One region of the Streptomyces sp. NPDC051963 genome, then DNA from elsewhere that is predicted to be linked to it. Evidence: riboswitches for the same ligand, from Rfam matches in the RefSeq annotation. Region 1 holds a riboswitch; each other region holds the start of a gene.

The links. Region 1 has a riboswitch for cobalamin ahead of ACIHFB_RS12240 (cobalamin biosynthesis protein). Riboswitches for the same ligand answer to the same signal wherever they lie in the genome.
Positions count from the first base shown of each region.
Region 2: another riboswitch for cobalamin. It lies ahead of ACIHFB_RS28890 (ribonucleoside-diphosphate reductase subunit alpha); the one in region 1 lies ahead of ACIHFB_RS12240 (cobalamin biosynthesis protein).
Region 3: another riboswitch for cobalamin. It lies ahead of ACIHFB_RS07960 (iron ABC transporter permease); the one in region 1 lies ahead of ACIHFB_RS12240 (cobalamin biosynthesis protein).
Region 4: another riboswitch for cobalamin. It lies ahead of ACIHFB_RS17565 (energy-coupling factor ABC transporter permease); the one in region 1 lies ahead of ACIHFB_RS12240 (cobalamin biosynthesis protein).

Region 1 is NZ_JBIUCC010000002.1:1,269,574-1,277,120, forward strand. Features, by position in the region: gene cobN (cobaltochelatase subunit CobN) at 1-3,016, opposite strand, end outside; gene ACIHFB_RS12235 (cobyric acid synthase) at 3,013-4,521, opposite strand; gene ACIHFB_RS12240 (cobalamin biosynthesis protein) at 4,518-5,471, opposite strand; cobalamin riboswitch at 5,572-5,714, opposite strand; gene ACIHFB_RS12245 (hypothetical protein) at 5,823-6,044, opposite strand; gene ACIHFB_RS12250 (inorganic phosphate transporter) at 6,075-7,310, opposite strand; gene ACIHFB_RS12255 (lysozyme) at 7,454-7,547, opposite strand, start outside.
Region 2 is NZ_JBIUCC010000007.1:189,735-197,281, reverse strand. Features, by position in the region: gene ACIHFB_RS28915 (carbon starvation CstA family protein) at 1-1,351, shown strand, start outside; gene ACIHFB_RS28910 (YbdD/YjiX family protein) at 1,323-1,523, shown strand; gene ACIHFB_RS28905 (DUF3311 domain-containing protein) at 1,663-1,917, shown strand; gene mctP (monocarboxylate uptake permease MctP) at 1,914-3,539, shown strand; gene ACIHFB_RS28895 (GNAT family N-acetyltransferase) at 3,614-4,117, shown strand; cobalamin riboswitch at 4,153-4,295, shown strand; gene ACIHFB_RS28890 (ribonucleoside-diphosphate reductase subunit alpha) at 4,417-6,774, shown strand; gene ACIHFB_RS28885 (ribonucleotide-diphosphate reductase subunit beta) at 6,774-7,547, shown strand, end outside.
Region 3 is NZ_JBIUCC010000002.1:324,642-332,188, reverse strand. Features, by position in the region: gene ACIHFB_RS08010 (transcriptional repressor) at 1-1, shown strand, start outside; gene ACIHFB_RS08005 (histidine-type phosphatase) at 29-1,372, opposite strand; gene ACIHFB_RS08000 (isoprenyl transferase) at 1,464-2,303, opposite strand; gene recO (DNA repair protein RecO) at 2,330-3,076, opposite strand; gene ACIHFB_RS07990 (hypothetical protein) at 3,123-3,407, opposite strand; gene ACIHFB_RS07985 (hypothetical protein) at 3,791-3,958, opposite strand; gene ACIHFB_RS07980 (hypothetical protein) at 3,942-4,157, opposite strand; gene ACIHFB_RS07975 (hypothetical protein) at 4,154-4,360, opposite strand; gene ACIHFB_RS07970 (Scr1 family TA system antitoxin-like transcriptional regulator) at 4,477-5,310, shown strand; gene ACIHFB_RS07965 (DUF397 domain-containing protein) at 5,292-5,558, shown strand; cobalamin riboswitch at 5,535-5,681, shown strand; gene ACIHFB_RS07960 (iron ABC transporter permease) at 5,728-6,780, shown strand; gene ACIHFB_RS07955 (ABC transporter ATP-binding protein) at 6,780-7,547, shown strand, end outside.
Region 4 is NZ_JBIUCC010000004.1:173,437-180,983, forward strand. Features, by position in the region: gene ACIHFB_RS17545 (PLP-dependent cysteine synthase family protein) at 1-824, opposite strand, end outside; gene ACIHFB_RS17550 (Rossmann-like domain-containing protein) at 821-1,858, opposite strand; gene ACIHFB_RS17555 (ATP-grasp domain-containing protein) at 1,855-3,111, opposite strand; gene ACIHFB_RS17560 (alpha/beta hydrolase) at 3,258-4,751, shown strand; cobalamin riboswitch at 4,811-5,060, shown strand; gene ACIHFB_RS17565 (energy-coupling factor ABC transporter permease) at 5,090-5,782, shown strand; gene ACIHFB_RS17570 (energy-coupling factor ABC transporter substrate-binding protein) at 5,779-6,126, shown strand; gene cbiQ (cobalt ECF transporter T component CbiQ) at 6,127-6,876, shown strand; gene ACIHFB_RS17580 (energy-coupling factor ABC transporter ATP-binding protein) at 6,873-7,547, shown strand, end outside.

The DNA.
Region 1 (7,547 bases):
CGGCGTCGGAGCGCCAGTTGCGGGCGTCGATGAGCGGGAGCAACCCGGCGCCGTACGCGCCCGGCTTGGAGCCGAAGATACGGGCCGTCGCGCGCCGCCGGTCGCCGTGCTCGGCGGTGTCCTCGTCGGCGTGCGCCTTCACATGGTTCTGCTCGACGGGCTCGTCCAGCTCGGCGACCTTGCGGACGGCGTCGTCGATCAGACCGACCACGTGCGGGAACGCGTCCCGGAAGAAGCCGGAGATACGGACCGTGACGTCGATGCGGGGCCGGCCGAGCTCCGTCAGGGGTACGACCTCGAAGCCGGTCACCCGGCGTGAGGCGTCGTCCCACACCGGGCGGCAGCCGAGCAGCGCGAGGATCTCGGCGATGTCGTCGCCCTGGGTGCGCATGGCGGACGTGCCCCAGACCGTGAGACCCACGGACTTCGGGTACTCGCCGGTGTCCTGGAGGTACCGCTGCACCAGCGAGTCCGCCAGCGACTGCCCGACCTCCCAACTCAGCCTGGACGGAATGGCCTTGGGGTCGACGGAGTAGAAGTTGCGGCCGGTCGGCAGGACGTTGACGAGACCGCGGGTCGGGGAGCCGGAGGGGCCCGCCGGGACGTAACCGCCGTCAAGTGCCTTGAGGATGTGGTCGATCTCGTCGGTCGTCCTCGCGAGCCGCGGCACCACCTCGTCGCAGGCGAACTCCAACACCGCGACGGCATCCGGGAGTTCGACGCCCACGACCTCGCGCACCAGAGCGGGAACGGCCGTCCTGTTCCAGTCGCGCTCCTCCATGCCCTCGGCGAACCGGCGGCACAACTGCTCAAGGAGGTCGATCGCGTCGGCTCCCGTGCGCGCAGGCCCCTCGACCAGCGAGGTCAGCCCGTCCGGCACCTTCACCGGCGCGCCCGGCTCGCCCAGCAACTCCTTCTCGCTCAGCCCGAAGTGCTCGGCCAGCGAAGCCCGCAGCCCCGGCAGCGCGTTGGCCTGTCCGCCCCACACCTGAGAGGCGCGCAACACGGCGAGCACGAGGTTCACGCGCGGCTCGCCGACCGGCCCGCCGCCGAGGATGTGCAGCCCGTCCCGGATCTGCACGTCCTTGATCTCGCACAGATAGCCGTCGATGTGCATCACGAACTCGTCGAAGTCACCGTCGTCCGGCTGGTCGTCGACGTGCAGGTCGTGGTGCAGCTCGGCCGCCTTGACCAGCGTCCAGATCTGCGCGCGGACCGCCGGGGCCTTCGTCGGGTCCAGGTCGGAGACGAGCGCGTACTCGTCGAGGAGCTGCTCCAGCTTCGCCAGGTCGCCGTAGGTGTCGGCCCGCGCCATCGGCGGCACGAGGTGGTCGACGACGGTGGCGTGTCCGCGCCGCTTGGCCTGGGTGCCCTCGCCGGGGTCGTTGACGATGAAGGGGTAGATGAGGGGCAGTTCACCCAGCACGGCATCCGGCGCGCAGCCGCCGCTGAGCCCGAGTCCCTTGCCGGGCAGCCATTCCATGGTGCCGTGCTTGCCCATGTGGACGACGGCGTCGGCGCCGAACGAGTTCTCCAGCCACCGGTACGCCGCCATGTAGTGGTGCGACGGCGGCATGTCGGGGTCGTGGTAGATCGCGATCGGGTTCTCGCCGAAGCCGCGCGGCGGCTGGATCATCACGACGACGTTCCCGAACTGGAGCGAGGCGAGGACGATGTCGTCCCCGTCCACGTACAGGCTGCCCGGCGGCTCGCCCCACGCCTCCAGCATGGCGTCCCTGAGCTGCGGATCCAGCGTGTCGAACCACGCCCGGTAGTCGGCGAGCGGCACGCGCGCGGGCGCCGAGGCCAGCTGGTCCTCCGTCAGCCACTCGACATCGTGACCTCCGGCCTCGATGAGCCGGTGGATCAACTCGTCGCCGTTGTCGGGATATTCGGTCAGCGCATATCCGGCGTCCCGCAGGGCGTCGAGCACCCGTACCGCGGAGGCGGGCGTGTCGAGGCCGACCGCGTTGCCGACGCGCGAGTGCTTGGTCGGGTAGGCGGTGAAGACGAGCGCGAGCTTCTTGTCCGCGTTCGCCTTGTGCTTCAACCGCGCGTGCCGTACGGCGATCCCGGCGACCCGCGCAGCCCGCTCGGGGTCGGCGACGTACACCGGGACGTCGTCCGGGCCCTGCTCCTTGAAGGAGAAGGGGACCGTGATCAGCCGGCCGTCGAACTCCGGGATCGCGACCTGCATCGCCGCGTCCATGGGGGAGAGGGCGGCATCGGACTCGTCCCAGGCCGCCCTGGACGACGTGAGGCAGAGCCCCTGCAGCACAGGCACGTCGAGGTCGGCGAGCGCCCCGATGTCCCAGGCCTCCTCGTCACCGCCGGCCGACGCCTGCGAGGCGTGGGTGCCGCCGGCGGCGAGAACCGTGGCGACCAGCGCATCCGCCGTGCCGAGGAGCCCGTACAGCCCCGCGTCGGCGCCGCGCAGTGAACCGCAGTACACGGCAAGGGCGTTGACGCCCCGCGCCTCGATCGCGTCGCACAGGGTGTCCACGAAGCCCGTGTTGCCGCTCAGATGGTGCGCCCGGTAGAAGAGCACGCCGACCGTCGGCCGGCCCTCGACGCAGGCACGCTCGCCGTGGACGCCGTACTCGGGCATCTTCTGCGGCTCGACGAACCCCTCGCCCGTGAGCAGCACGGTGTCGGAGAGGAAACGGGCCAGTTCGGTCAGGTTCTCCGGCCCGCCCTCGACGAGATACCTGAGCGCCTCCGCGACGACGCCGGCGGGCACGGACGACTCGGCCATCAACTCGGCGTCGGGGACGGCCTCTCCACCGAGCAGGACGGTCGGGATGCCGGAGGCCTTGAGCGCGGCGAGCCCGTCCTCCCAGGCCCGCTTGCCGCCCAGCAGCCGTACGACGGCGATGTCGGCGCCCTCGACGAGCGCGGGCAGCTCCTGCGCCACATCCACTCGGGTCGGGTTGCCGATCCGGTAGTCGGCAGCGGAAGCGGCCCGTGCCGCCAGCAGATCCGTGTCGGCGGTCGACAACAACAACACTGTGCTCATACGGGCGCTCCCGGTGGAATGAAAGGCAGTCCTTGTGGCGCGCCCGACTCGATGAGCCGCCAGAGCGCGTCCGTGTCCGCGTGCTGTTCGATCAGATCGCCGAGCCGGTCGAGCTGCTCCTCGCGCAGCGCGGCGAACGACGTGTCGGGGGCCGGCACGAAACGACGGCCCGCGGCGGCCGCCACCTCACGCAGAAACGCCCGCCGGAAACCGTCCGACTCCAATGAACCGTGCCAGTGCGTGCCCCAGGTCTGTCCGACCCGGCAGCCGTCCAGGAAGGGCTCCCCTCCCAGGACTTCGGCGACCCCGTGATGGATCTCGTAGCCGTCGACCTGCTCGCCGAGGGCTTGTCCTGCCGGCCGGGTGAGGGTCTTCTCCCTCGCGAACCGCACCCGCACGGGGAGGATCCCGAGCCCGTCGACCTGTCCCCGGCGGCTCTCGACGTCGTCCTCGATGTGCTCACCGAGCACCTGGAACCCACCGCAGATCCCGAGCACGGGCCACCCTTCGAAGGCCCTGCGCTTCAGGGCGTCGGCCAGCCCCCGTGCCCTGAGCCACTCCAGGGCCCTGACCGTTCCGCGGGTGCCCGGAACGATCACGAGATCGGCGTCGGCCAGCTCCTCCGGCCGGTCCACGAACCGCACCACGACGCCGGGTTCGGCGGCGAGGGCGTCGACGTCCGTGAAGTTGGACATGAGCGGGACGGCGCAGACGGCGACCCGCAGCACGTCGTCTCCGACCGGGGGAGCGACGACGGACTCGCGCACCGTCCCCCGCATTGAGACCCGCAGCCCGTCCTCCTCGTCGATACCGAGGCCGTGCCGGAAGGGCAGGACGCCGTACGTGCGCCGTCCGGTGAGCCCGTGGAGCATCTCCAGCCCGGGTTCGAGCAGGGACACATCTCCGCGGAACTTGTTGACGAGGAACCCGGCGACGTACCGCTGATCCTCGGGGGACAGCAGGGCGACGGTCCCGAAGAACGAGGCGAAGACCCCGCCACGGTCGATGTCCCCGACCACGAGCACGGGCAGCCCGGCATTCCGGGCGATGCCCATGTTGACGATGTCGGTGCGCCGCAGATTGATCTCGGCAGGACTGCCGGCCCCCTCACAGATCACCGCGTCATACGTGCCCCGCAACTCGGCAAGACAGTCGAGGACGGTCCCGAGCAGCCGCTCCTGCCGCCCACCGTGATAGCCACGTGCACTCAGCTCGCCCACGGGCTTCCCCATGAGCACGACCTGACTGCTCTGTTCGCCCCCGGGCTTGAGCAGCACGGGATTCATCAGCACGCTGGGCTCGACACGACAGGCCTGCGCCTGCATGGCCTGCGCCCGCCCGATCTCCGCGCCCTCCTTGGTGACGAACGAGTTCAGGGACATGTTCTGCGCCTTGAAGGGCGCGACCTTGACCCCCTGTCGCACGAGCCAGCGGCAGATCCCGGCGGTGACGACGCTCTTACCGGCGTCGGAGGTGGTGCCGGCGACGAGCAGACCGCCGTTCATGAGGTACGTCCCTTCGTACGTCGCCTGGCGAGCAGCCGGCCGGCGACACCGACGCCGAGCGCGAGCACGCCGACGCGACGGGAGAGCCGTACGGCCCGTTCGATGTCGTGGGTGGCGACGGGACGCCCCTCGGTGTTGAGGACGGGCCGGTGCTCGATCCGCCCCCCGTACGACAGCGTTCCCCCGAGCCGCACCCCCAGCGCCCCCGCGAACGAGGCTTCCACGGGCCCCGCGTTGGGACTCGGATGCTGCGCGGCGTCGGCACGCCAGGCCCGCAGGGCCCCCCGCGGCTCGGCACCGGCCACGGCGGCGAGTACGGCGGTGAGCCGCGCCCCCGGCCAGCCGGCGAGGTCGTCGAGGCGGGCCGAAGCCCAGCCGTAGCGCCGGTACTTGGGAGACTTGTGCCCGACCATGGCGTCCAGCGTGTTCACGGCCCGGAACCCGAGCAGCCCCGGCACACCGCCGACGGCGCCCCACACGAGCGCCCCCACGACGGCATCGGAGGTGTTCTCGGCGACGGACTCCACGACAGCGCGGGCGATCCCGTCCGCATCCAGCGCCTGCGGATCCCGCCCGCACAGATGCGGCAGCCGGGCCCGCGCCCCCTCGACGTCCCCCGCCTCCAGTGCCCGTCCGATGCCCCGCGCCTCACGGGCGAGCGAAGTCCCGCCGACCACCGCCCAGGTGGCGACGCCGGTCAGGGCGACGGACGCGGCAGGGGAGGACCGTACGATCCGGGCGGCGACGGCACCGAGTGCGACGGTGCCGCCGGCACACACGGTGGTGTGCAGGGTGCCCCACCCTCGATGGTCACGCCACAGCACCCGTTCCACGGCCCCGGCGGCTCGCCCGAACGCGGCGACCGGATGCCCGCGGCGCGGATCGCCGAGCAGCAGGTCGCCGATGAGTCCGGCGGCGGCGCCGTACGCGAAGACGCGATCGGCACGCATGCGGCTCAGCCGGCCACGGGGTCAGGCAGAGACCTGGTACTGCACCTCGAACGGCAGCCGAGCATCGCGATATGTCCTCACTCAGGGTGTCCACGCCCTGGTTCGACTAGACCGGCGGTGAGAGTTCCTGGCTCCCGGGGATTGCTACCCCGGTGACAGTGGCGGGACCGCGCCGGATTCACACCGGCTTCCTCTCCTGCCGCCGTATATGGCTCCGGCAGTCCACCATGGGGCCGGAAGGGGCGTCAACTTGCCGTTGACCTGCAACGGGAGAGTGTGCTGAGGCCCACACACGAGGGGTGCGGGACGGTGATCCGTCCCGCACCCCTGGGTGCCTTCACGCGCGGCGTGTCACGCGACGATCAGATAGATCCCGTAGGCCACCGCCGCCGCGCACGCGGCGAAGCAGGCGTATGCGCCGGTGATCGCGAGCGCCGCGGAGTCGCCCTGGACCGTGGCGCGTTCACGCCGGGACAGGCCCGCGACGCCGAGGGTGAACAGGGCCACGAGGGCCACGGTGACCACGAGGCTGACGCCGAAGACGGAGCCCAGGGTCGCCCAGTCGATCTTCATGATGCTGCTTTCTCGAGTGCTGGGTGGGGGTCAGACCGTGGCCTGCGAGGGCGCGGGTTCCGAGGACGGGGCGGGGATCGTGGCCGTCAGCTCCTCGGCCGTCGTGCCCGCGGGCGGCGGGGTCACCGCGGCGATCGCCGTCGTCACCACGCCGGCCGGCTCCTCCGCCGAGTCGTTGACGTTCGTGTGGTCGACGACCTCGCGGCGGGAGCGCTGCCAGATCGCGGCGCTGGAGGCGATCAGGAAGACCGCGACCAGGGCGGTGCCCCAGCTGCCGAAACCGGTGACCCATTCCGCGACGGCACCGACCAGGGCCGCCGCCGGCAGCGTCAGACCCCAGGCGACGAACATCCGGGTGGCCGTGGACCAGCGGACGACCCCGCCCTTGCGGCCGAGGCCCGCGCCCATCACCGCGCCGGAGACGGAGTGCGTGGTGGACAGGGAGAAACCGAGGTGGGAGGAGGCCAGGATGACCGTGGCCGCGCTGGTCTGGGCGGCGAAGCCCTGCTGCGGCTGGAGGTCGGTGAGGCCCTTGCCCATGGTGCGGATGATGCGCCAGCCGCCGAGGTAGGTGCCGAGCGCGATGGCCAGGCCCGCGGAGAGGATCACCCAGGTGGGAGGGTTCGAGTCGGGGGCGATGGCGCCGCCGGCGACCAGGGCGAGGGTGATGATGCCCATCGTCTTCTGCGCGTCGTTGGTGCCGTGGGCCAGCGAGACCAGACCGGCCGAGGCGATCTGGCCGGCCCGGTAGCCCTTCGCGGCCGCCTTGCCGTCGGCCTTCTTGCCGAGGGAGTACGACAGGCGCGTGGCCAGCAACGCTGCGACACCGGCGACGATCGGGGCGGCGATCGCCGGGATCAGCACCTTGGTGACGAGCGCGTCGCCGTGGACCGCACCGACGCCTGCCGAGGCGATGGTGGCGCCGATCAGACCGCCCATGAGGGCGTGCGAGGAACTGGAGGGGAGCCCGACCAGCCAGGTCAGCAGATTCCAGAGAATCGCGCCGACCAGGGCGGCGAAGATGACCTCGGGACGTATACCGGTCTCGTCGACGAGCCCTTTGGAGATCGTGTTGGCGACCTCCACCGAGAGGAAGGCGCCGACGAGGTTGAGGACGGCGGACATGGCCACCGCGACCTTCGGTCTGAGCGCACCGGTCGAGATGGTCGTGGCCATCGCGTTGGCGGTGTCGTGGAAACCGTTCGTGAAATCGAACGCGAGTGCGGTTACCACCACAATCGCGAGGATCAGCGAGAAGCTTTCCATTTACCCAGGCAATCGTTCGAGGTCGTTGGCCGGTTGAACGTAGGTAACCTGAATGAACGGAAGGTGAACTGAGGGGGGCCGCAGGGTGCCGAGAAGTGCCGATATTGCCCCTCGGGTTCCGTGCGGCCCATGCGTCCCAAGAGTTAGGAGCCTCGGGCAAACTTCTTCAGCTGGGACAGGGAGCCGTTGAAGAGATTCTGGTCGCCGGGCAGGCTGCCGCTGTTGTCGTACTGCCAG
Region 2 (7,547 bases), on a different contig from region 1:
CGGCTTCATCGCCTCGATCCTGCCGGTGTGGATGCTGCTCGCGCCGCGCGACTATCTGTCCACCTTCATGAAGATCGGCACCATCCTGCTGCTCGCGCTCGGTGTGGTGATCGCGCTGCCGACTCTGAAGATGGACGCCGTCACCGACTTCGCCTCGCGCGGCGACGGGCCGGTGTTCGCGGGCTCGCTCTTCCCGTTCGTCTTCATCACCATCGCCTGCGGTGCCCTGTCCGGCTTCCACTCGCTCATCTCGTCGGGCACGACGCCGAAGATGATCCAGAAGGAGACGCAGGTCCGGATGATCGGCTACGGCTCCATGCTCATGGAGTCGTCGGTCGCGGTGATGGCGCTGGTGGCGGCGAGCATCATCGACCCGGGGCTGTACTTCGCGATGAACGCGCCGTCCGGTGTGATCGGCACGACCGTGGAGAACGCCTCGCAGGTGGTGGGCAGTTGGGGCTACCAGATCTCCCCCGCCGATCTCGCGCAGGCGGCTCGGGACGTGGAGGAGTCGAGCCTGCTGTCGCGTACCGGCGGCGCGCCCACACTCGCCGTCGGGGTCTCGCAGATCTTCTCCGAGGTGACCGGCGGAAGCCTCAAGGCCTTCTGGTATCACTTCGCGATCATGTTCGAGGCGCTGTTCATCCTGACCGCGCTGGACGCCGGCACGCGCGTCGGCCGCTTCATGCTCCAGGACACCCTGGGCAACGTCTACCGGCCCTTCAGGAACGTGAGCTGGAAGCCCGGCCTGCTCATCACCAGCGGCATCGTGTGCGGGCTGTGGGGCTACTTCCTGTGGGTCGGCGTCCATGAGCCGCTCGGCGGAATCAACCAGCTCTTCCCGATCTTCGGCATCTCCAACCAGCTGCTGGCCGCGGTCGCGCTGGCCGTCTGCACGACCCTGCTGGTGAAGTCCGGACGCCTCAAGTGGGCCTGGATCACCGGAGTTCCGCTGGCCTGGGACGCGACGGTCACCCTGACCGCCAGCTGGCAGAAGGTGTTCTCGTCCGATCCGAAGGTGGGCTTCTTCAAGCAACGCCAGGTGTTCCAGGACGCCATCGACCGGGGCGAGGTGCTGGCGCCCGCCAAGTCGATGGACGACATGCGCACCGTGGTCACCAACTCCACGGTGGACGGCGTCCTCACGGCCGTCCTCGCGCTGCTCATCGTCATCGTGATCGTCGACTCGACCCGTGTCTGCGTCCGGCATGTCCGCCGCCCGGCGCTGTCCACGCTGAGCGAGACGCCGTACGTCGAGTCGAAGATCGTCGCCCCGGCCGGGCTGTTCCCGACCCGGGAGGAGAAGGAGGAGGAGGCGCGCGATGCGGTCGGCAGTGGCACGGGCTCTTAGGGGCGTGCGCTGGTACGTGCGGGAGCTGACCGACGAGTCGGCGTACGACCGCTATGTCGCGCATGTTCGCAAAGATCACCCCCAGGCCGAGGTTCCGTCCCGGCGCGACTTCGAGCGGATGCGCACGGACCGGCAGGAGGCGGACCCGCGCCAGGGCTTCCGCTGCTGCTGAAGGCAGACGCCCGGCCGCTCAGGGCAGACACAGAACCGCCACATACCGATATGCGGACGAGGGCTTCCGCTTTCCTGACACCGTCGCCTAGATTGCCTGCGCGTTACACAGGTGATCAGTGAGGGGACGGAGCCGCGGTATGTCAGAAGTGCCTGAAGCGAGACCGCCGGTGGTGACACCGGTCCGGGTGATCATCGGTCTCTGCCTCTTCGCCCCGTTTGTGGCGATGCTGTGGGTCGGTTCGTACGCCAAGACGGACCCGGCCTTCATCGGCATCCCGTTCTTCTACTGGTACCAGATGGCGTGGGTGCTGATCTCCACGGCGCTGACGATGATCGCGTACAAGCTGTGGCAGCGCGACCAGCGTGCCCGCCAGGGAGGTGCCGCCAAGTGAAGGACGGCGTGAACGGCGTCGCACTCGCCGTCTTCATCATCTTCTTCCTGGCCGTCACGGTCATGGGCTTCCTGGCCGCGCGCTGGCGCCGGTCCGACGAGCAGAGCCTGGACGAATGGGGCCTGGGCGGACGGTCGTTCGGCACCTGGGTCACCTGGTTCCTGCTCGGCGGCGACCTCTACACCGCGTACACCTTCGTCGCCGTACCGGCGGCGATCTACGCGGCGGGCGCGGCCGGCTTCTTCGCGGTGCCCTACACGATCCTGGTCTACCCGCTGATCTTCACGTTCCTGCCCCGCCTGTGGTCGGTCTCGCACAAGCACGGATACGTGACGACCTCCGACTTCGTACGCGGCCGGTTCGGCTCGAAGGGCCTGTCCCTCGCCGTGGCCGTCACCGGCATCCTCGCGACGATGCCGTACATCGCGCTCCAGCTGGTCGGCATCCAGGCCGTCCTGGACGTGATGGGCGTCGGCGGCGGCGAGAACACCAACTGGTTCGTCAAGGACCTGCCGCTGCTGATCGCGTTCGGTGTGCTGGCCGCCTACACCTATTCGTCGGGGCTGCGCGCACCCGCGCTGATCGCGTTCGTGAAGGACACGCTGATCTACATCGTCATCGCGGTGGCGATCATCTACATCCCGATCAAGCTGGGCGGGTTCGACGACATCTTCGCCAAGGCGGGCGAGGCGTTCAGCCAGACCAACCCGGCGACGGGTGCGCCGCGCGGGGCGCTGGCTCCGGGCGAGGCGGGACAGTGGACGTACGCCACGCTGGCGTTGGGATCCGCCCTCGCGCTCTTCATGTACCCGCACTCGATCACGGCGACGCTGTCCTCCAAGAGCCGTGAGGTGATCCGCCGCAACACGACCATCCTGCCGCTGTACTCGCTGATGCTCGGCCTGCTGGCGCTGCTGGGCTTCATGGCGATCGCGGCCGGAGTCAAGGTCAGCAACGGGCAGTTGGCGATCCCGCAGCTCTTCGAGGACATGTTCCCGTCCTGGTTCGCGGGCGTGGCCTTCGCGGCGATCGGCATCGGCGCGCTGGTGCCGGCGGCCATCATGTCCATCGCGGCCGCGAATCTCTTCACCCGCAACATCTACAAGGACTTCATCAAGCCGGACGCCACGCCGGCGCAGGAGACCAAGGTCTCCAAGCTGGTGTCCCTGCTGGTGAAGGTGGGTGCGCTGGTCTTCGTCCTGACCATGGACAAGACGGTCGCCATCAACTTCCAGCTCCTGGGCGGCATCTGGATCCTCCAGACCTTCCCGGCCCTGGTCGGCGGCCTCTTCACCCGCTGGTTCCACCGCTGGGCCCTGCTGGCGGGCTGGGCGGTCGGCATGCTCTACGGCACCATCGCCGCCTACGGGGTCGCCTCCCCGACCCAGAAGCACTTCGGCGGCTCGTCGAAGGAGATCCCCGGCATCGGCGAGATCGGCTACATCGGCCTCACCGCGTTCGTGCTGAACGTGCTGGTGACGGTGGTGCTGACCTTCGTGCTCAAGGCCGTCAAGGCACCTGAGGGCATCGACGAGACGTCCCCGGCGGACTACACGGCGGACTCGGGGGACCCCGGCGTCCAGGTCGACCTGCCTCCGGCGACCGCCGGCGCCGCTCACTGAGCCGTACGTCAGGACACGGGCCGTCGGAGAAATCCGGCGGCCCGTTGTCGTACCCCTGATGCACACTGCCCGGCATGGACATCCTCATCCGGCGAGCACGACCCGCCGAATACGAAACCCTCGGCGACATCACCGCCCAGGCCTACCTCCAGGACGGCCTCCTGACCTTCGGCGAGAACGACTGGTACCTCGGCGAACTGAAGGACGTGGCCAAGCGAGCGGCCGCCGCCGACGTACTCGTGGCCATACAGGGCGACCGACTCCTCGGCGGAGTCACCTTCGTACCCTCTCCCGGCCCCATGGCCGACCTGGCCCGCGCGGGGGAGGCGGAGATCCGCATGCTGGCCGTGGCGCAGGCGGCCCGCGGCAGAGGCGCCGGAGAGGCCCTCGTGCGAGCCTGCGTCGACCGGGCACGCAGCGCGGAGCGCACCGGCATGGTCCTGTCGACCCAGGACTTGATGCACGCGGCCCACCGCATCTACGAACGCCTCGGCTTCACGCGGGCCCCGGAGCGCGACTGGCACCCGATCCCGGAGCACCCCGAGTTCACTCTCCTCACCTATCAGTTGACGCTCTGAAGCCGACACGACACAACATATGGTGGTGCTGTTCTCACCCGGCACAAGATGTATGCTCGTGCTCGCTGTCGCCGCAGGGGAATCCGGTGCGAATCCGGAACTGTCCCGCAACGGTGTACTTGTGCATGTTCTGTGCACATGGTCAGTCCGAGGACCTGCCGACGGCGCACCCGACCACCCGGTCCGGGTGCGAGACGTCCGGGCCTCGTGGAATGGGCCGGTGGACGCGACGCCGTGTGCGCTCGTGAGCTGCCCCCTGCCCTCCGCAAGGCCCCGTGCCGAGCGAGGGAGAGCCCCAAGTGACCATCGCGCCAGCCGAACCGGCCTCAGCGATCCAGGACCCCGACGGCCCGGGAACCGCAGTGTTGCGGACCCTGACCGAGCTGACCGCCGACCTCCCCGACGCCGACCCCGGCCGGGTCGCCGCCGCCGCGCTGCGCGGCCGGTCCGCGCGGGCGGACGAGTCGGAGCTGCGCGAGCTGGCCACCGAGGCGGCGGCCGGCCTCATCTCCGAGGACCCCGTCTACTCCCGGCTGGCCGCCCGGCTGCTGACCGTCAGCATCGCCGCCGAGGCCGCCTCACAGGGCGTCATCTCGTTCTCCCAGTCGGTCGCCGTCGGCCACCGCGAGGGTCTCATCGCCGACCGCACCGCCGAGTTCGTACGGCTGCACACGGACCGCCTCGACGACCTGATCGACCGGACCGCCGACGACCGCTTCGGCTACTTCGGCCTGCGCACGCTGTACAGCCGCTACCTCCTGAGGCACCCCATCACCCGCAAGGTGATCGAGACGCCCCAGCACTTCATGCTGCGCGTCGCCGCCGGTCTCGCCGAGGACGACACCACCAGGTCGGTCGACGAAGTCGCCGCGCTCTACCGGCTGATGAGCCGCCTCGACTACCTCCCCTCCTCCCCCACGCTCTTCAACTCCGGCACCCGGCACCCCCAGATGTCGTCCTGCTACCTGCTCGACTCCCCCAAGGACGAGCTGGACTCCATCTACGACCGCTACCACCAGGTGGCCCGGCTCTCGAAGCACGCCGGCGGCATCGGCATCGCGTACTCCCGTATCCGCTCCCGCGGTTCACTGATCCGCGGCACGAACGGGCACTCGAACGGCATCGTCCCGTTCCTGAAGACCCTCGACGCCTCGGTGGCCGCCGTGAACCAGGGCGGCCGGCGCAAGGGTGCGGCCGCGGTCTACCTGGAGACCTGGCACTCCGACATCGAGGAGTTCCTGGAGCTGCGTGACAACACCGGTGAGGACGCCCGCCGTACGCACAATCTGAACCTCGCGCACTGGATCCCGGACGAGTTCATGCGCCGGGTCGACACGGACGGCCTCTGGTCGCTCTTCTCCCCGGCCGACGTGCCCGAGCTGGTCGACCTGTGGGGCGCGGAGTTCGACGCGGCGTACCGCAAGGCCGAGGCAGCGGGCCTCGCGAAGAAGACCATCCCGGCCCGTGACCTGTACGGCCGCATGATGCGCACCCTCGCGCAGACCGGCAACGGCTGGATGACCTTCAAGGACGCGGCCAACCGCACCGCCAACCAGACGGCCGAGCCGGGCCACGTCGTCCACTCCTCCAACCTCTGCACGGAGATCCTGGAGGTCACGGACGACGGCGAGACGGCCGTGTGCAATCTGGGCTCGGTCAACCTGGGTGCCTTCGTCGACACGGCGGCCGGCGACATCGACTGGGAGCGCCTGGACGAAACCGTCCGCACCGCGGTCACCTTCCTCGACCGCGTCGTCGACATCAACTTCTACCCGACGGAGCAGGCGGGCCGGTCCAACGCGAAGTGGCGCCCCGTCGGGCTCGGCGCGATGGGCCTCCAGGACGTCTTCTTCAAGCTGCGCCTGCCCTTCGACTCACCCGAGGCCAAGGCCCTCTCCACCCGTATCGCCGAGCGCATCATGCTGGCCTCGTACGAGGCCTCCGCCGACCTCGCCGAGCGCAACGGGCCTCTCCCCGCCTGGCAGAAGACCCGTACCGCCAAGGGCGTCCTGCACCCCGACCACTACGACGTCGAACTGACCTGGCCGGAGCGCTGGGCGGCCCTGCGGGAACGCATCGCCGCCGTCGGCATGCGCAACTCGCTGCTCCTGGCCATCGCCCCCACCGCCACCATCGCGTCCATCGCCGGCGTGTACGAGTGCATCGAGCCGCAGGTCTCCAACCTCTTCAAGCGGGAGACGCTGTCCGGCGAGTTCCTCCAGGTCAACTCGTACCTGGTGGACGAGCTGAAGGCGCTGGGCGTCTGGGACGCGCGCAGCCGTGAGGCGCTGCGCGAGTCGGGCGGCTCGGTGCAGGAGTTCGCCTGGATCCCGGCGGACGTACGGGCGCTGTACCGCACGGCGTGGGAGATCCCGCAGCGCGGTTTGATCGACATGGCGGCCGCCCGTACCCCGTATCTGGACCAGTCCCAGTCGCTGAATCTCTTCCTGGAGACGCCGACCATCGGAAAGCTCTCCTCGATGTACGCGTACGCCTGGAAGCAGGGCCTGAAAACGACGTACTACCTGCGCTCGCGCCCGGCGACGAGGATCGCCCGCGCCGCGCAGGCCCAAGCCACCGTCCCCGTACAGGCAACCGCCGAAGACGCCGTCGCCTGCTCCCTGGAAAACCCCGAGTCCTGCGAGGCCTGCCAGTAATGCCCAGCAACAATCAGAATCTCCTCGACCCCGGCTTCGAGCTCACCCTCCGCCCGATGCGCTACCCCGACTTCTACGAGCGCTACCGGGACGCCATCAAGAACACCTGGACCGTGGAGGAGGTCGACCTCCACTCGGACGTCGCCGACCTCGCCAAGCTCACGCCCGCCGAGCAGCATCTGATCGGCCGGCTGGTCGCGTTCTTCGCGACGGGCGACTCGATCGTGGCGAACAACCTCGTGCTGACGCTCTACAAGCACATCAACTCCCCCGAGGCGCGGCTGTACTTGTCCCGCCAGCTCTTCGAGGAGGCCGTCCACGTCCAGTTCTATCTGACGCTGCTGGACACCTACCTCCCGGACCCGGAGGACAGGGCCGCCGCCTTCGACGCGGTGGAGAACATCCCCTCCATCCGCGAGAAGGCCGAGTTCTGCTTCAAGTGGATCAACGAGGTGGAGAAGCTGGACCGCCTGGAGAGCCAGGCCGACCGCCGCCGCTTCCTGCTCAACCTCATCTGCTTCGCCGCGTGCATCGAGGGCCTGTTCTTCTACGGGGCCTTCGCGTACGTCTACTGGCTCCGCAGCCGGGGTCTGCTGCACGGCCTGGCGACCGGCACCAACTGGGTGTTCCGCGACGAGACCATGCACATGAGCTTCGCGTTCGACGTGGTCGACACCGTCCGCAAGGAGGAGCCGGAGCTCTTCGACGACCGGCTTCAGCAGCAGGTCACCGACATGCTGAGGGAGGCCGTCGAGGCCGAGCTGCAGTTCGCG
Region 3 (7,547 bases), 940 kb from region 1:
ACCACGACCGCTACGACCGCCACGACGGCTACGACCGCCCGAAGCAGCGCTCCAGCTCGTTCAGGTCGTAGAACTTGCTGCCCTTCTCGATCGGGTGGCACCCCGTCTTGAAGGCCGTCTCCTTCTCGTTGTAGAGCATGCGGACCAGGTACCGGTCGCCCTTCTTGAAGACGTCCCACTGAATGTTGGAGCCCAGGGAGGCGACGGACGCGCCGCGCCACGGGTTGTCGGCGTAGGTGTACGGCTGTCCCGGCGTCGCCGCCTTCGTACTGCCCGGCAGGCCCATCAGCGCGGCCAGCGGGATGATCTCCTCGGCGTGGGTGAAGCGGAGTTCGGCGCCGAGGGTGCTGGTGCCGGCGCGCTTGGCCTCGACCTGCTTGAAGAGGTCGTCGAGCAGGACACCGGCCATCTTGTAGGTGATGTCGCTGTCGGCGAAGCCGGGGCCCTTCTCGTAGAAGTCCTCGACGTCGGACAGGTAGCCGAACCAGGACGCGTCGGACGGCGAGATGTACCGCTGCATCCCCCAGCCCCTGCCGTCCGGGCTCTCCTCGCTCATCGCCGGGCCGATGGCGTACAGGTTGTAGACGGCCTGGGCGGCGGCGACCTGGTCGGCGCCGCCGAGTCGGTCCACGAAGGCGGGCTTGAACAGGCGCAGCAGGACGCTGCGGGCGGCCCGGTGCGTCTTCGGCTGGTCGGTGATCGACTTCAGGGTGTCGGCCAGCCGCTGGTCGTTCGCGATGTAGTCGCGGTACGCCGCACCGCCGTCGGCCTTGTGGAAGTAGAGCAGGTCCGCATCGGCGCGAGCCGGGCCGATCAGCGGCTTCAGCTCCGGGTCGGCGTCCCCGAGGGTCGCCGCGAACACATTGCCGCTGTCGACGGCCCGGCCCTGCCCGGAGCTGACGACGTCGATCTTCTCGCCGTCCTTCACGATCTGCCGGAACAGCCCCGGCAGCCGCTGCGCCAGCCGCTCGGCGGCACCCTTCAGCTCCTGCTCACCGCGCCCGCTGAGGTTGCCGTACCCCACGGCGGCCATGGCGGCTTGCAGCGCCCGCACCTTGGGGCCGAACTCCCGCCCTGTGCGGGTGAGTTGCCCCTCGCCGTCCGCCTTGTCCCACAGCCCGAGAACCAGATCGCCGTCCTCGCTGTCGGTGGCGGAACGCGAGCCGTGCCGGGAGACGTTCTCCGTGAACACCGGGGCGAAGCCGGCAGGCGGACGCTGATAGCTGCGAGGGTTCTGCTGCGGCGCGTACGTGGCCTTCGTCCCGTAGCTGAGAGTGCTGCCGGAGGAGTGTCCGGCAGCACCCTGCGCCTGCAGCGGGAGGGCCAGCAGGGAGGTGAGCCCGAGGGCCAGGGCGGGCGTGAGGCGTCTCATGGGGCACATGCTGGGCAGGCGACATGAACGCGCCATGGCCGGAACCTATGGGGTGTTCCAAATGCACTGGCGACACGGTGACACCGCGACCTCAGCCCTTCTCGGACCGCCCCTCCATCGCGAGCAGCTCCTCGTTGGGGATCGCGCCCCCGAACCGCCGGTCGCGGGAGGCGAACTCCACGCAGGCGCGCCACAGGTCACGCCGGTCGAAGTCGGGCCACAGGACGTCCTGGAAGACCATCTCGGCGTAAGCGCTCTGCCAGAGCAGGTAGTTGGAGGTGCGCTGCTCGCCGCTGGGCCGCAGGAAGAGGTCCACGTCGGGCATGTCGGGGTAGTAGAGGTACTTCGCGAAGGTCTTCTCGTCGACCTTGGACGGGTCGAGCCGCCCGGCCCTCACGTCCTCGGCGAGGGCCTGCGCCGCGTCGGCGACCTCGGCGCGGCCGCCGTAGTTCATGCAGAAGTACAGGGTCAGCTTGTCGTTGTCCTTGGTCTGCTCCTGGGCGACCTGGAGCTCCTTGGCGACCGACTTCCACAGCTTGGGCATCCGCCCCACCCAGCGCACCCGGATCCCCAGCTCGTCGAGCTGGTCACGGCTCTTGCGGATGAAGTCCCGGTTGAAGTTCATCAGGAACCGCACCTCGTCGGGCGAGCGCTTCCAGTTCTCGGTGGAGAACGCGTACAGGGAGATCGCGCCGACGCCCATCTCGACCGCGCCCTGGAGCACGTCGAGCACCCGCTCCGCGCCGACCTTGTGCCCTTCCGTGCGCGGCAGCCCGCGTTCCTTGGCCCAGCGTCCGTTCCCGTCCATGACGATCGCCACATGGCGGGGGATCAGCTCGCCGGGGAGCTTCGGCGCGCGGGCACCGGACGGGTGCGGTTCCGGCGTCTTGTACTCGCGGCGCTGGCGCCCCAGGAACCCGCGTACGGCCATGTGCTTCTCGTCTCCTTGGTCTGTGCCTATTTCTCTACGTACCTGAGCGAGCGCAGGCCGCGCTCGAGATGCCAGTGCAGATAAGCGGACACCAGCCCGCTTCCCTCCCGCACATACCGCGGCTCGCACGCGTCCGCGGTCTCCCAGTCTCCCGTAAGCAGCGCGCCGAGGAGTTCCAGGGTCTGCGGCGAGGGTACGACGCTCCCGCCGACCCGGCAGTCGACGCAGACGGATCCTCCGGAGGCCACCGAGAAGAATCGGTTCGGCCCCGGCAGCCCGCACTTCGCGCAGTCGCTGAAGCTGGGCGCGTACCCGTTGACGGCCAGGGAGCGCAGCAGGAAGGCGTCGAGGACGAGGTGGGGGGCGTGCTCGCCGCGAGCGAGCACGCGCAGGGCGCCGACGAGCAGCAGATACTGCTGGACCGCCGGCTCGCCCTCATGGTCCGTGAAGCGCTCGGCGGTCTCCAGCATGGCCGTCCCGGCGGTGTACCGGGCGTAGTCGCTCACGATGCCACCACCGTACGGAGCGATGGTCTCGCTCTGTGTGCACAGCGGCAGCCCGCGCCCGACCAGTTCGCTCCCCCGCGCGAAGAACTGCACGTCGACATGGGAGAACGGTTCGAGCCGGGCCCCGAACTTCGACTTCGTCCGCCGCACCCCACGAGCCACGGCCCGCACCCGACCGTGACCGCGAGTGAGCATGGTGATGATCCGGTCCGCTTCGCCCAGCTTCTGGGTGCGCAGCACGATGCCGTCGTCGCGGAACAGGCTCATGGGGCCATTCTCGCCCATGGCGTGCGTGGGGTGGTGCGGTTGTGGGTCAGCCCACCTGGATCTTCTCGGCGAGGCGCTTGATACGGCTGACTCCACGGGCCACGACCATGGCACCGAACGCCACCGTCAGCCAGGTCGGCAGACTGCTCTGGCCGCCGCCCGAGACGATCGCGAGCGTCACCGCCATCCGCAGCATCAGCACGATGTACGCGGATCCGACGAGGGTGTCGAGCATTCTCGACGCGGCCGACGAACCGGTGGGCATGACCGTGAGCGGGTCGGGGAGTTTGGTCCTGCCGTAGAACACCAGCGCCGCGCAGCCGGCCGGCATCGCGAAAGCGTCCCGCCGATCTGGTGGATGCAGCCGAGGAAGGTGACGACGGACCCCTCGAAGGCGAACGTCCGGTCGCTCGGCCGGGTGGCGGGGAGCAGCAGGATCCGCCCGCAGTCGTGCCTTCTCAAGCAGGCCGGGGTGACATCGAGAAGCCGCTCGCTGAAACGGCGCCCGCGTGTTCCCGTCCGCGCCCGGGAGAACAGCGCCACATGGTCGGCGAACGCAGGGACGTCGCCCAGTTCGACCTTGGCGCGCTCGCACCGCGCGCTCGTGCCGCCGCAGTGGGCGATGTCGGCGTCGAGAAACATCACGGTGTTGCCGGACTCGGCGAGCAGTTCCGCGGCCATCATGGCATCGATGGAGACCGACTTGCCCTCCGCCTAAAAGCGGATCGCGTTTCCGCGGTGACGGTGCAGAAAGGCCACCACCGTTCCGCCCACCGGGAAGCGGAGGTCGCCGGCGAAGGCACCCGTCAACTCCGGCGACAGCTGCCGGGTGCCGTCCATGGAGACCAGGGTGAAGACTCCACCGTCACGGGATTTCGCCACGACTGCGTGCGTTCGCGTGGGCCGTGGCGGCGCTGAGCCGCTCGGCGGACGTGGCGCCCCGTACCACGCCCGGCTCGGCGTCCCACTCCCTGCCGCCGCCGTACGGTCTGAGTTGGACGTACGGACCCTCGTGCCCCATGACGATGCCGACCCTGCCGCTACGGGTGTCCACCACGTACGACCCGACCGGCGGCTTCACCGCAGCACCGCGGCGAGTCGCTGCGCGGCTTCGACGGAACAGCGGCCCAATTCGACGAGCGGACAGGGGGCCTCCCGCGCAAGACTCGCCGGGTCGATCCGCAGGGACGGCAGAATGATTCCTGCGTTTTCCAATGCTGCCCGCAATTCCTTCACTGCTTCCTCCGCCTCTTCGACGCAGAGCGCCGAGTGCTGTGCCTTCACGTGGTTCCCCTCCCTTTTCGGGTTTTACGCTTCACATCTCAAGGGTGACGCACGACATCTACACTCGGCAGGAGTCTGTGCTCTACAAGTGCGAGGCAGTACAAGGGGGTTGAACTGTGGCCAACGGTTCACGTCAGGCGGCATGGGAGTTCTTCGGCACGGAACTGAAGCGGCACCGGGAGGATAGGGGGCTCACTCAGGTTGAGTTGGGGGCGCGCGTCTTCGTCTCGGGCGCCTATATCGGTCAGTTCGAGCAGGCGATTCGAAAGCCACAGTTGGATATCGCGCAGCGGATTGATGAGGCGCTACAAACCGACGGTATTTTCGAGCGGCTGTGCCGGAAGCTGATTGACGACAAACGGTATGCGGATTACTTCGCGAGGGCGGCGGAGCTGGAGGCTCTGGCGACGGAGATCTGCGAGTTCGCGCCCGCGCTGGTGCCGGGTCTGTTGCAGACGGCGTCGTACGCACGGGCGATCACCGTGGCAATGAACCCGTTCGCGCCGGAGGAGTACATCGAGGAGAAGGTGTCCGGCCGCCTGGACCGGGCGAAGATCCTCCGGGACGCTACACGGCCCGTGTATTGGGTGATCCTGCATGAGAACGTGCTGCGGATTCCGGTCGGAGGCGCCGGGGTGATGGCCGAGCAACTGGAGCATGTGGCGAGGCTGGCGCGGGAGCGGGTGGTGCTGGTGCAGGTGTTGCCGTACTCGGCGGGGGCGTACGCGCTCATGAACGGGATGGTGGTGCTGATGGAGTTCGAAGACGCGCCCCCAACGGCCTATACAGAAGCCGTGTATTCGGGGAGCCTGCTGGACGATCCCGCTGTGGTGAAGCGCGCGAAGTCGGCATACGATCTGCTCAGGGGCGCCGCCCTGTCGCCAGAGGTGTCCCTGGCCCTGATCGAGTCGGCGGCGGAGGATCACAGACGATGCGCGAGTACGACCTGAGCAACGCCCACTGGCGCAAAAGCACGTACAGCGACGGCAACGGCGGCAGCTGCGTCGAGGTCGCGTACGACTTCCCTGGTGCCGCCCGCTGGCGCAAAAGCACCTACAGCGACGACAACGGCGGCGAGTGCGTCGAGGTCGCCGACGGAGTCCCCGGCGTCGTACCGGTACGCGACAGCAAGAACCCCGACGGCCCCGTCATCCTTATCGGCGAAGCCACCTGGGCCGCCTTCACTCGCGCCTGCTAGTCTCCCCGAGCCTCCTGCGGGGGAAGTCCGGTGAGAGTCCGGCGCTGACCCGCAACGGTGTGTGCGTGGCCCCTTGGGGCCGACGCACAAGCCCGATTACCCGCAGGCGGTTTGTCAGCCCATTGACCGCTCGCCGAGGACTGCGAGCCGAGGCGAAGGACCGCCGAGCGTGCGCCCCTCACCAGGCCGAATACCCGTGCCGCCGTTGGTTGCCGCCCTCGCGATCCTGCTCCTCGTCTCCCTTGTCTCCGGCGTCGGGCTCGGCGCCGCGGGGGTCGGCTGGGGGGACGTCTTCCGTTTCCTGGGGGCCGGTTTCACCGGTGGGGCCATCCACGCCGAGGACGTGGCGGCGTACACGATCGTCTGGGAGATCCGGCTGCCGCGTGTCGTGCTGGCGGCCGTCGTGGGGGCGGGGCTCGCGACGGTCGGGGTGGCCGTGCAGGCGATGGTGCGCAATGCGCTGGCCGACCCGTTCGTGCTGGGGATCTCGTCGGGTGCCGCCGTGGGGGCCAACGCGGTCATCCTGCTGGGGGCGTTCGCGGGCCTCGGGGTGTGGGCGCTGTCGGTGTCCGCGTTCTGCTCGGCGCTCGCCGCGATGGCGATCGTGTACGCCGCGGCCCGTTCGGCGACGCACGGGCTGACGCCGCTGCGGCTGATCCTGACGGGGACGGCGCTGGCGTACGGCTTCGAGGCGCTGACCACCGTGATGGTGTTCGGCGCGGCCCGGGGCGAGGCGGCGCGCTCGGCGGTGATGTGGCTGCTGGGAAGTCTGGGCGGGGCGACCTGGCCACGGGTGCCGATCGCCGCCGTGACGGTCGCGGCCGGGTGGGTGTGGCTGCGGTGGCGGGCGGAGGCGCTGAACGCGCTGGCGATGGGGGACGAGACGTCGGCGGCGCTGGGGGTGCAACCGACCCGGCTGCGGCGGGAGTTGTTCCTGGTCACGGCGGCGGTGACCGGGACCGTGGTGGCGGTCAGCGGAGCCATCGGGTTCGTCGGGCTGATGGTGCCGCATGTCGTACGGATGCTGGTCGGCGCCGATCACCGGCGGGTGCTCGCGGTCGCCCCGCTCGCCGGGGCCGTGCTGCTGGTGTGGGCGGATGTGCTGTCCCGGCTGCTGCCGGCGCCGGCGGAGTTGCCGGTCGGGGTGATCACGGCGGTGGTCGGTGTCCCGGCCTTCCTGCTCCTGATGCGGCGCGGCGGCTACGCGTTCGGGGGGCGCTGATGCGGCTCGATGTGGAGGGCGTGACGTTCGAGGCGGCCGGAAAGCGGCTCGTCGACGAGATCAAACTCACCGTGGACAGCGGGGCGTTCGTGGGGCTGGTCGGGCCCAACGGGAGCGGGAAGTCGACGCTGCTCAGGTGCGTGTACCGGGCGCTGCGGCCGGCCGCGGGGGTCGTACGGCTGGACGGGGACGACGTACACGCACTGGATCCCCGTGCCGCCGCCCGGCGGCTGGCCGCGCTGCCGCAGGAGTCGTCGTCGGAGTTCGACTTCACCGTGGCCGAGGTGGTCGCGATGGGGCGGCTGCCGCACCGGGGCCGTACGGCGGCCGAGGACCGGGCGATCTGTGCGGAGGCGATGCGGTCCACGGGCGTGGACCGGCTCGCGGATCGGGGCTTTCTGGCCCTGTCCGGCGGCGAGCGGCAACGCGTGCTGATCGCACGGGCGCTGGCCCAGCGTCCCCGGGTACTGGTCCTGGACGAACCGACCAACCACCTCGACATCGCCCACCAGTTGGACGTGCTGTCCCTGGTCCGGGCGAGCGGTCTGACGGTGCTGGCCGCGCTGCACGACCTCAACCTGGCCGCCGCGCACTGCGATCTGCTGTACGTGATCGCGGACGGGCGGGTCGTCGCCACCGGTCCCCCGCACGACGTCCTGCACCCTGACCTGCTCGCCGAGGTGTTCGGCGTGCGCGCCCATCCCGTCCGGCATCCGGAGACGGGCGCCGTCCAACTCCTCTTCGACCTTCTCCCGCCGTCCGATCAA
Region 4 (7,547 bases), on a different contig from region 1:
CCGGTGCTCCAGCCGCCGCTGACGAAGCTGCCCCGGGCGAGCCGCCGGCAGCTGTCCACGGCCTCGGCGGGGCCGACCCAGTGCACCTCGTCGAAGGCGTCGTAGGCGACGTTGCGCGGATGGATGCTGCTGCCAAGGCCGCGCATCAGCCTCGGTCGGGCGGGCTGGCCGAAGATGGTGGAGCCGGTCGCGTCGACGCCGATCAGCCGCAGGGCGGGCCAGTGGCGGCGCAGCGGGCCGATGACGCCCGCGCTGTGCCCGCCGGTGCCGACGCTGCACACCAGGACGTCCAAGTGGTCCAGCTGGACGGCGAGTTCGGCGGCCAGGGTGGCGTAGCCGGAGGTGTTGTCGGGGTTGTTGTACTGGTCCGGCCAGTACGCGTCGGGCAGGACCGCGCACAGCTCCCGCAGCCGGGCGAGACGTGCGGCCTGCCAGCCGCCCCGGGGTGCCGGGCGGTCCACGATCTCCAGCCGTACGCCGTGGGCGCGCAGCAACTGCCGCATGGACGGCTCCAGTTCGCTGTCGCCGACCAGCACCACCGGGTGGCCGAGCGCCTGACCGGCGAAGGCCAGGCCGACGCCGAGCGTGCCCGACGTGGACTCCACGACCGGTGTGCCGGGCCGTAGTTCGCCGCGCTCGCGGGCGCCGAGCAGCATCGACACGGCCGCCCGTGCCTTCATCCCGCCCGCCGCGAGCCCTTCGAGCTTGGCCCAGAAGCCGGGGTGGGGTCCGGGCAGGTCGGCGGTGATGCGGACGGTCGGCGTGCGGCCGAGCAGGTCGAGCAACTCCGGGCGGGCGACGGCCCGTACGGCGGTGGCGGTCATCGCACGCCCCCGCGGTACCGGTGGATCACTCCGGGCCCGCCGTCCAGCCAGAAGAAGGGGTACGGCTCCGCGCACACGGCGCTCACCCCGTGCGCGAGGAAGCGGGGCAGGACGGCGCTGCCGGTCTGCGCGAACATCACCAGCTGCTTGCCGTGCCGGACGGCGTGCCGCCGGAGCGGTTCGAAGGAGCCGTTGCCCAGGGTCATCCCGGACACGAGCAGCGCGTCACAGCGGTCGGCCGCGGCGAGCGCATCGCCGACGACCGGCTCGCCGAACTCGGTCTCGCCACCCTTGAGATCGCACGGCACATAGCCGAGCCCGCGCGAACGCAGCGCCTCCAGCAGGGAGTTGACCACACCGACCACCAGCACCGTCGCGCCCGGCCGCAGATCGAGCAGCTCGACGACGGACCGCGCCCTGGCCCGGGACTTCTCCAACGAGGTTCCGGCGGGCAGCGGGACGGGACACGCCCCGTTGTCCGGGGAGTGCGGGGCGATGTGCATGAGGTAGGCGTCCAGCGCGGCCACGCGCACCGGGAGCAGCGGATGCTCCAGGAGTCGGGCCACGTCCGCGCCGACGCAGTCGTCGAGCGCGCCGTCGGGCAGCGCGCCGGGTTCGACGGCGCACGAGCCCACGGCCTCCGCGAGACGCAGGCTGAGCACCTCGTTGCGGTATCCGCTGCCGCGCCCGTCGTGCCGTACGGCCTGACAGGTGGTGAACGCGACGGCGATGCGACGGGACGCGGGGTCCGGGCCGAGTGCGCCGGCCCGGACGCGGAGTGTGAGGTCGTCGAGCAGGGGCGTGGCGGACTCGGGGGTGGCGGACTCGGGGGCGGCGGACTCGGGGGCGGCGGTCCCGGTCGTGGCAGTCCCGGCGGCGGCGGACCCTGTGGCGGCGGTCCCAGTCGTGGCGGACTCAGCGGTCGCGGTCCCGGCGGCAGCGGACCCGGTCGTGGCGGACCCGAGGGTGGCGGTCCCAGTCGCGGCAGTCCCGGCGGCAGCGGACCCGGTGGTGGCGGTCTCGGTCGTGGTCATCGGATCACCAGTCCCGCCCGCAGGTCGGCCAGCAGTGCCTCGACGCGGTCGCGGGCGCCGGGCCCGTCGGTGTCGCCTGCCATGACGTGTCCGAGGTATTCGTTGTTGCTGCCCGCCGCCTTCACGGCCTTGCCCGGCTCGGCGAGCTGTACCTCCAACACACCGGGTACATCAGGGAGTTCGGAGCCGTCCAGCGCTTCGAGCGTCCCGGCGGTGTGCGGGACCAGGAAGCCGATGGCGGCGCTGCGCAGGCCGGTGTCGGTGCGGCGCAGGTCGGGTGCGCGGCCCAGGGCGACTTCGACGAAGGCGGCGGCGAGGTCGATGCCGGTGACGTGGCGCACGAGTTCGGTGATGCGGTTTCCGGCGGGGCGCGGGTTGACCTCGACGACGCGCGGGCCGGCACTGGTGAGCTTGATCTCGGTGTGGGCGACGACGCCGTCCGTCAGGTCAAGGGCCTTCAGGGCGCCCAGCGCGGTCTGCTCGGCGGCCTCGTTGTCGGCGGACGTCAGCGCGGCCGGGAACATATGGCCGGTCTCGATGAAGGCGGGGGCGCCGCCGACGCTCTTGTCGGTCACGCCGACCACATGGACCGCACCCGCGTGGGAAACGGTTTCGACGCTCACCTCGGGCCCGTCCAGCAGCTCTTCGAGCAGGACGACGGGCGCCCGGCGCTGCCCGCGCGCATTGACCGGGAAGTCGCCCAACGCCCGTACGGCGGCGGCCAGTTGCGCCTCGTCGTCGACCCGCCGGACATACATACCCGCACACAGGTCGACGGGCTTGACCACCAGCGGGTAGCCGATCTCCCCCGCGGCCCGCGCGATGTCCGCCCACTCCTCGTGCACGGCGAAGCGCGGCTGCGGCAGGCCCGCGTCGGCGAGAACGCGGCGGGTGGCGTCCTTGCGGCAGGCGTTCTCCACCGCCTCGGGGCCGGGACCGGGCAGTCCGAGGTGTCCGGCGATGCGTGCCACGGCCGGGAGGTAGTAGTCGCAGGACGTCAGCACCCCGTCGAAGCCGAGCGCCGTGTGCAGCCGCTCGATCTCCGGCAGCAGGGCGCCGAGGTCGTTCGTGTCGGCGGTGATCACATGACGGGCGCCGAGCAGCGGATGCGCGGTCCCCTCCGGCGCCGACCGGAGGTAGTGATGCAGGTCACGGGTGAGGAACGTGAACTCGTGCCCGCTCTCCCGGATCGCTCTCGGCAGCAGTCGGCTCATGGCACCGACCCAGCTCTCGACCATCAGCAGATGAGCCACAACTCCCCTTTTCCCTACGGGTATTTCAGACGTCAGGGCAGCCCGGAACCCCCTCGGACGGGAGGAGGGCCGGACTTGACTCGGCCACGTTATCGATAATCATTTTCATTGTCATCTGACAGAACAACATCACCTTGAGGTTCCTTTTGTCCGTTCACACCCGCTCCGCGGTGATTCTGTGCGCCCTCGCGCTGCTCCCCGCACCCGCTCCCGCCGCGGCCGCACCCCCGGCACCGGCCGTCCGTTTCGGCGACTGCCCCGACTCCGTCCCACGCCCGCCCGCACCCGACCGCGTGGAGTGCGGTCGGATCGACGTCCCGCTCGACCGGCACCACCCGGAGGGACCGCGTCTGACCATCGCCGTCTCCCGCGTCCCCGCCTCCGGCACGCCGGCCGAGCGACGCGGCATCCTGCTGGTGAACCCCGGCGGGCCGGGCGGCTCCGGGCTCCCCTACGCGGTGACCAAGCGCGCCAAACTCCCGGAGAGCGTGCGGCGTTCGTACGACGTCATCGGCTTCGACCCGCGCGGCGTCGGCCGGAGCTCACCGGTCGGCTGCGGCGACATGGGCGGCCTGTTCGACAGTCCGGGCGCGGATCCCGTGCCGGCGAGTCCGACGGCGGAACGGGCCTACCTCGCCTCGCTGCGGGACATGGCCCACGACTGCGCGACGGGCGCGGGCGACGTCCTGCCGTATCTGTCCACCGAGCGGACGGCGTACGACATGGACGCCGTCCGCGCCGCGCTCGGCGAGCCGAGGACGAGCTTCCTCGGGGTGTCGTACGGCAGCCATCTCGGCGCGGCCTATGCGGCGCTGTTCCCGCGGCGGGTCGGGCGGATGGTGCTGGACAGTGTGGTCGGGCCGTGGGACTGGTACGCGTTCGACGTGCTCCAGAGCCGGGCGCTGCTGCGGCAGCGGGACACGTTCTTCGAGTGGGCCGCGGCCCATGCCGACCGCTTCGGCCTGGGCTCGGACGCCGACGACATACGCCGGGCCGCTCTACGGGTGCGCCGAGGGCTCGGCGCCGCACCCGTGGACGGCTTCGGGGCGTCCGAGTTCGACCGTGCCGTCTACCGCGCGCTCGGCCGCACCGAACGCTGGACGACTCTCGCCGACGGGATGCGGAACTACCTCAACGACCGGACCACGGACGGGCTTCGGCCCGGCACGGCGTTCGACAGCGCCGATTCGCGCAACTACGAGGCGGCCAACCGCATCGTCAAGTGCGCCGACGGCCCCGCGCCGACGCCGGACCGCATCCTGGCGGACATCCGCCGCACCCGCCGTATCGACTCCCAGCCGGTCCTGACCGGCATGGAGGCGTCCACCTGCGCCTACTGGCCGTACCGGCCCGCCCGGCGGACCCCGCTCGGCGGCCCCGACGCCCCGCCGGTGCTGCTGGTCGCCTCCGCGCACGACGCGGTCACTCCGATCGAGGGGGCCCGCGAACTGGGCAAGGTGCTGCCCGGCTCGCGTCTGATCACCCTCGCCGACGACTACTCGCACGGCGTGTTCGCCAGCCGCGGCAACACCTGCGTGGACGGCACGGTGGCCGCGTATCTCGTGGGCGGGAAGGTGCCCGATACGGACGTACGGTGTGCGGGGCCGGGACTGCCGGAGCCCGGCGGCGACGGCCGTTAGCGCTGTTCACTCCCCCTGTGCGCCCCCATGCACGGCTTGTCACCACCCCCGGGGGCCCACTACTGTCACCACGCCTTGGTGAACGGGAAATCCGGTGTGATGCCGGTGCGGCCCTCGCCACTGTGAATCGGGAAGTCCGGCTCCGGCCCTTGGGCCCTGCCGTCAAATGCTCGTCGTCCGCCTGCACGGCGGGACGGGAGTTCGACGGCAGGGCCCAAGGGCAGCCACTGGGTCCTCGGACCCGGGAAGGCGGAGCACGGGCGGTGGTACCCGTCAGCCAGGAGACCGGCCAGGGCACGTCAACCATCCACGAGGTGCTGGAGAGGGTCTGCTGAGCCATGCACATAGCCGAGGGTTTTCTGCCTCCGGCGCACGCGGTCGCCTGGAGCGTCGCGTCGGCGCCATTTGTCGTCCACGGAGTCCGGTCACTCACCCGTGAGGTCAAAGAGCACCCGGAGAGCACCCTGCTCCTCGGCGCCTCCGGAGCCTTCACGTTCGTTCTGTCGGCCCTCAAACTGCCCTCGGTGACCGGGAGTTGCTCCCATCCGACCGGCACCGGCCTGGGCGCCATCCTGTTCCGGCCGCCGATCATGGCGGTGCTGGGCACCATCACCCTGCTCTTCCAGGCGCTGCTGCTCGCCCACGGCGGCCTGACCACGCTCGGCGCCAACGTGTTCTCGATGGCGATCATCGGGCCCTGGGCGGGATACGCCGTCTACAAGGTGCTGCGGCGCTACGACGTGCCGCTGATGGTGGCGGTCTTCTTCGGCGCGTTCGTCGCCGACCTGTCCACCTACTGCGTCACCAGCGTCCAGCTGGCGCTCGCCTTCCCCGACCCGAGCAGCGGTTTCCTGGGTGCGCTCGGCAAGTTCGGGTCCATCTTCGCGGTCACGCAGATCCCGCTCGCGGTGAGCGAGGGACTGCTCACGGTGCTGGTGATGCGGCTGCTCGTGCAGTCCAGCAAGGGTGAGCTGACCCGGCTCGGCGTGCTGCTCAGCAAGAAGGCCGACGCCGAGGCGGTGGCCCGATGAGCCGGAACGCGAAGATCAACTCCCTGTTGCTGCTCGCCGTGGCCGCGCTCGCGGTGCTGCCGCTGGTCCTCGGCCTCGGCGACCACAAGGAGGAGCCGTTCACGGGCGCCGACGCCGAGGCGGAAACGGCGATCACCGAGATCAAGCCGGACTACGAGCCCTGGTTCTCGCCCCTGTACGAGCCGCCGTCCGGCGAGATCGAGTCGGCGTTGTTCGCCTTGCAGGCGGCCCTCGGCGCCGGTGTCCTCGCCTACTACTTCGGCCTGCGGCGCGGGCGGCGGCAGGGCGAGCAGCGGGCACTGGAGCCGCGGGGGGCCGAGAGCACGGCCGACGAGCAGGTCTGAGTGCTGCCCATCGACGCGGCGGCGCACAGCAGTCGCTGGCGCCGCCGTCACCCCGTGGACAAGGCCGTGCTCGGGCTCGGCCTCACCGTGCTGGCGATCTCGCTGCCGCCCTGGCCGGGCGCGGCCCTGGTCCTGGCCACCGCGCTCGCCGTGCTGCTGGGCCCGGCGGGCGTGCCCGGTCGCAAGCTGTGGCGTGCCTACCGCGTCCCGCTGGGCTTCTGCGTGACCGGCGCTGCCACCCTGCTGGTGCAGGTCGGCGGCCCGGACGGGTTCGTGTCCCTCGCCGACGAGGGACATGTGCGCGCCGGGGAACTGCTGCTGCGCACCTCGGCCGCCTCGCTCGGCGTGCTGCTCTTCGCGTTCACCACACCCATGTCCGACCTGCTGCCCCGTCTGGTGAAGGCCGGCGTGCCCGCGCCGGTCGTCGACGTGGCGCTGGTGACGTACCGCATGAGCTTCCTGCTGCTGGACTCCATGCGCCGGATCCGGGAGGCACAGGCCGCGCGGCTCGGGCACACCACGCGAGCCGCCGCCTGGCGGTCCCTGGCCGGGCTCGGCGCGACCGCGTTCGTACGGGCATTCGACCGGGCGACCCGACTCCAGGCCGGGCTCGCCGGGCGCGGCTACGACGGCACCCTGCGCGTCCTCGTCCCCGAAGCCCGGGTCTCCGTCCGCTTCACGGTCGCCAGCACGCTCCTCCTCGCGACGCTGGCCGCCCTCACCCTCGTACTGGAAAGGCCGCTGTCATGAGCGACGCCGCCCTCGTCGCCCTGCGGGGCGTGTCCTTCGCCTACGAGGACGGTCCGGCCGTGCTCAGTGGGCTCGACTTCGAGGTGCGGGACGGGCGGGCCCTCGCGCTGCTCGGTCGCAACGGCACCGGCAAGACCACGCTGATGCGGCTGCTGAGCGGCGGACTGCGGCCGCGCGCCGGGGAGTTGACGCTCGACGGGAAGCGGGTGTCGTACGACCGGAAGGGCCTGACCCGGCTGCGGACCACCGTCCAGCTGGTGGTGCAGGACCCGGACGATCAGCTGTTCGCCGCGTCCGTCGCGCAGGACGTGTCCTTCGGCCCGCTGAACCTGGGGCTGCCCGACCCTCAGGTGCGGGCGCGCGTCGACGAGGCCCTCGCAGCGCTGGACATCGCCGATCTGGCCGACCGGCCCACACATCTGCTCTCCTACGGCCAGCGCAAGCGGACGGCGATCGCGGGCGCGGTGGCGATGCGGCCCCGGGTGCTGATCCTGGACGAGCCGACCGCCGGGCTCGACCCCGACGGACAGGAGCGGCTGCTCGCCACCCTCGACGGCCTTCGCGCCGGCGGCACGACGGTGGTGATGGCGACGCACGACGTGGATCTCGCCCTGCGCTGGGCCGACGACACGGCGCTGCTCACCCCGTCCGGAGTACGCACCGGTCCCGCA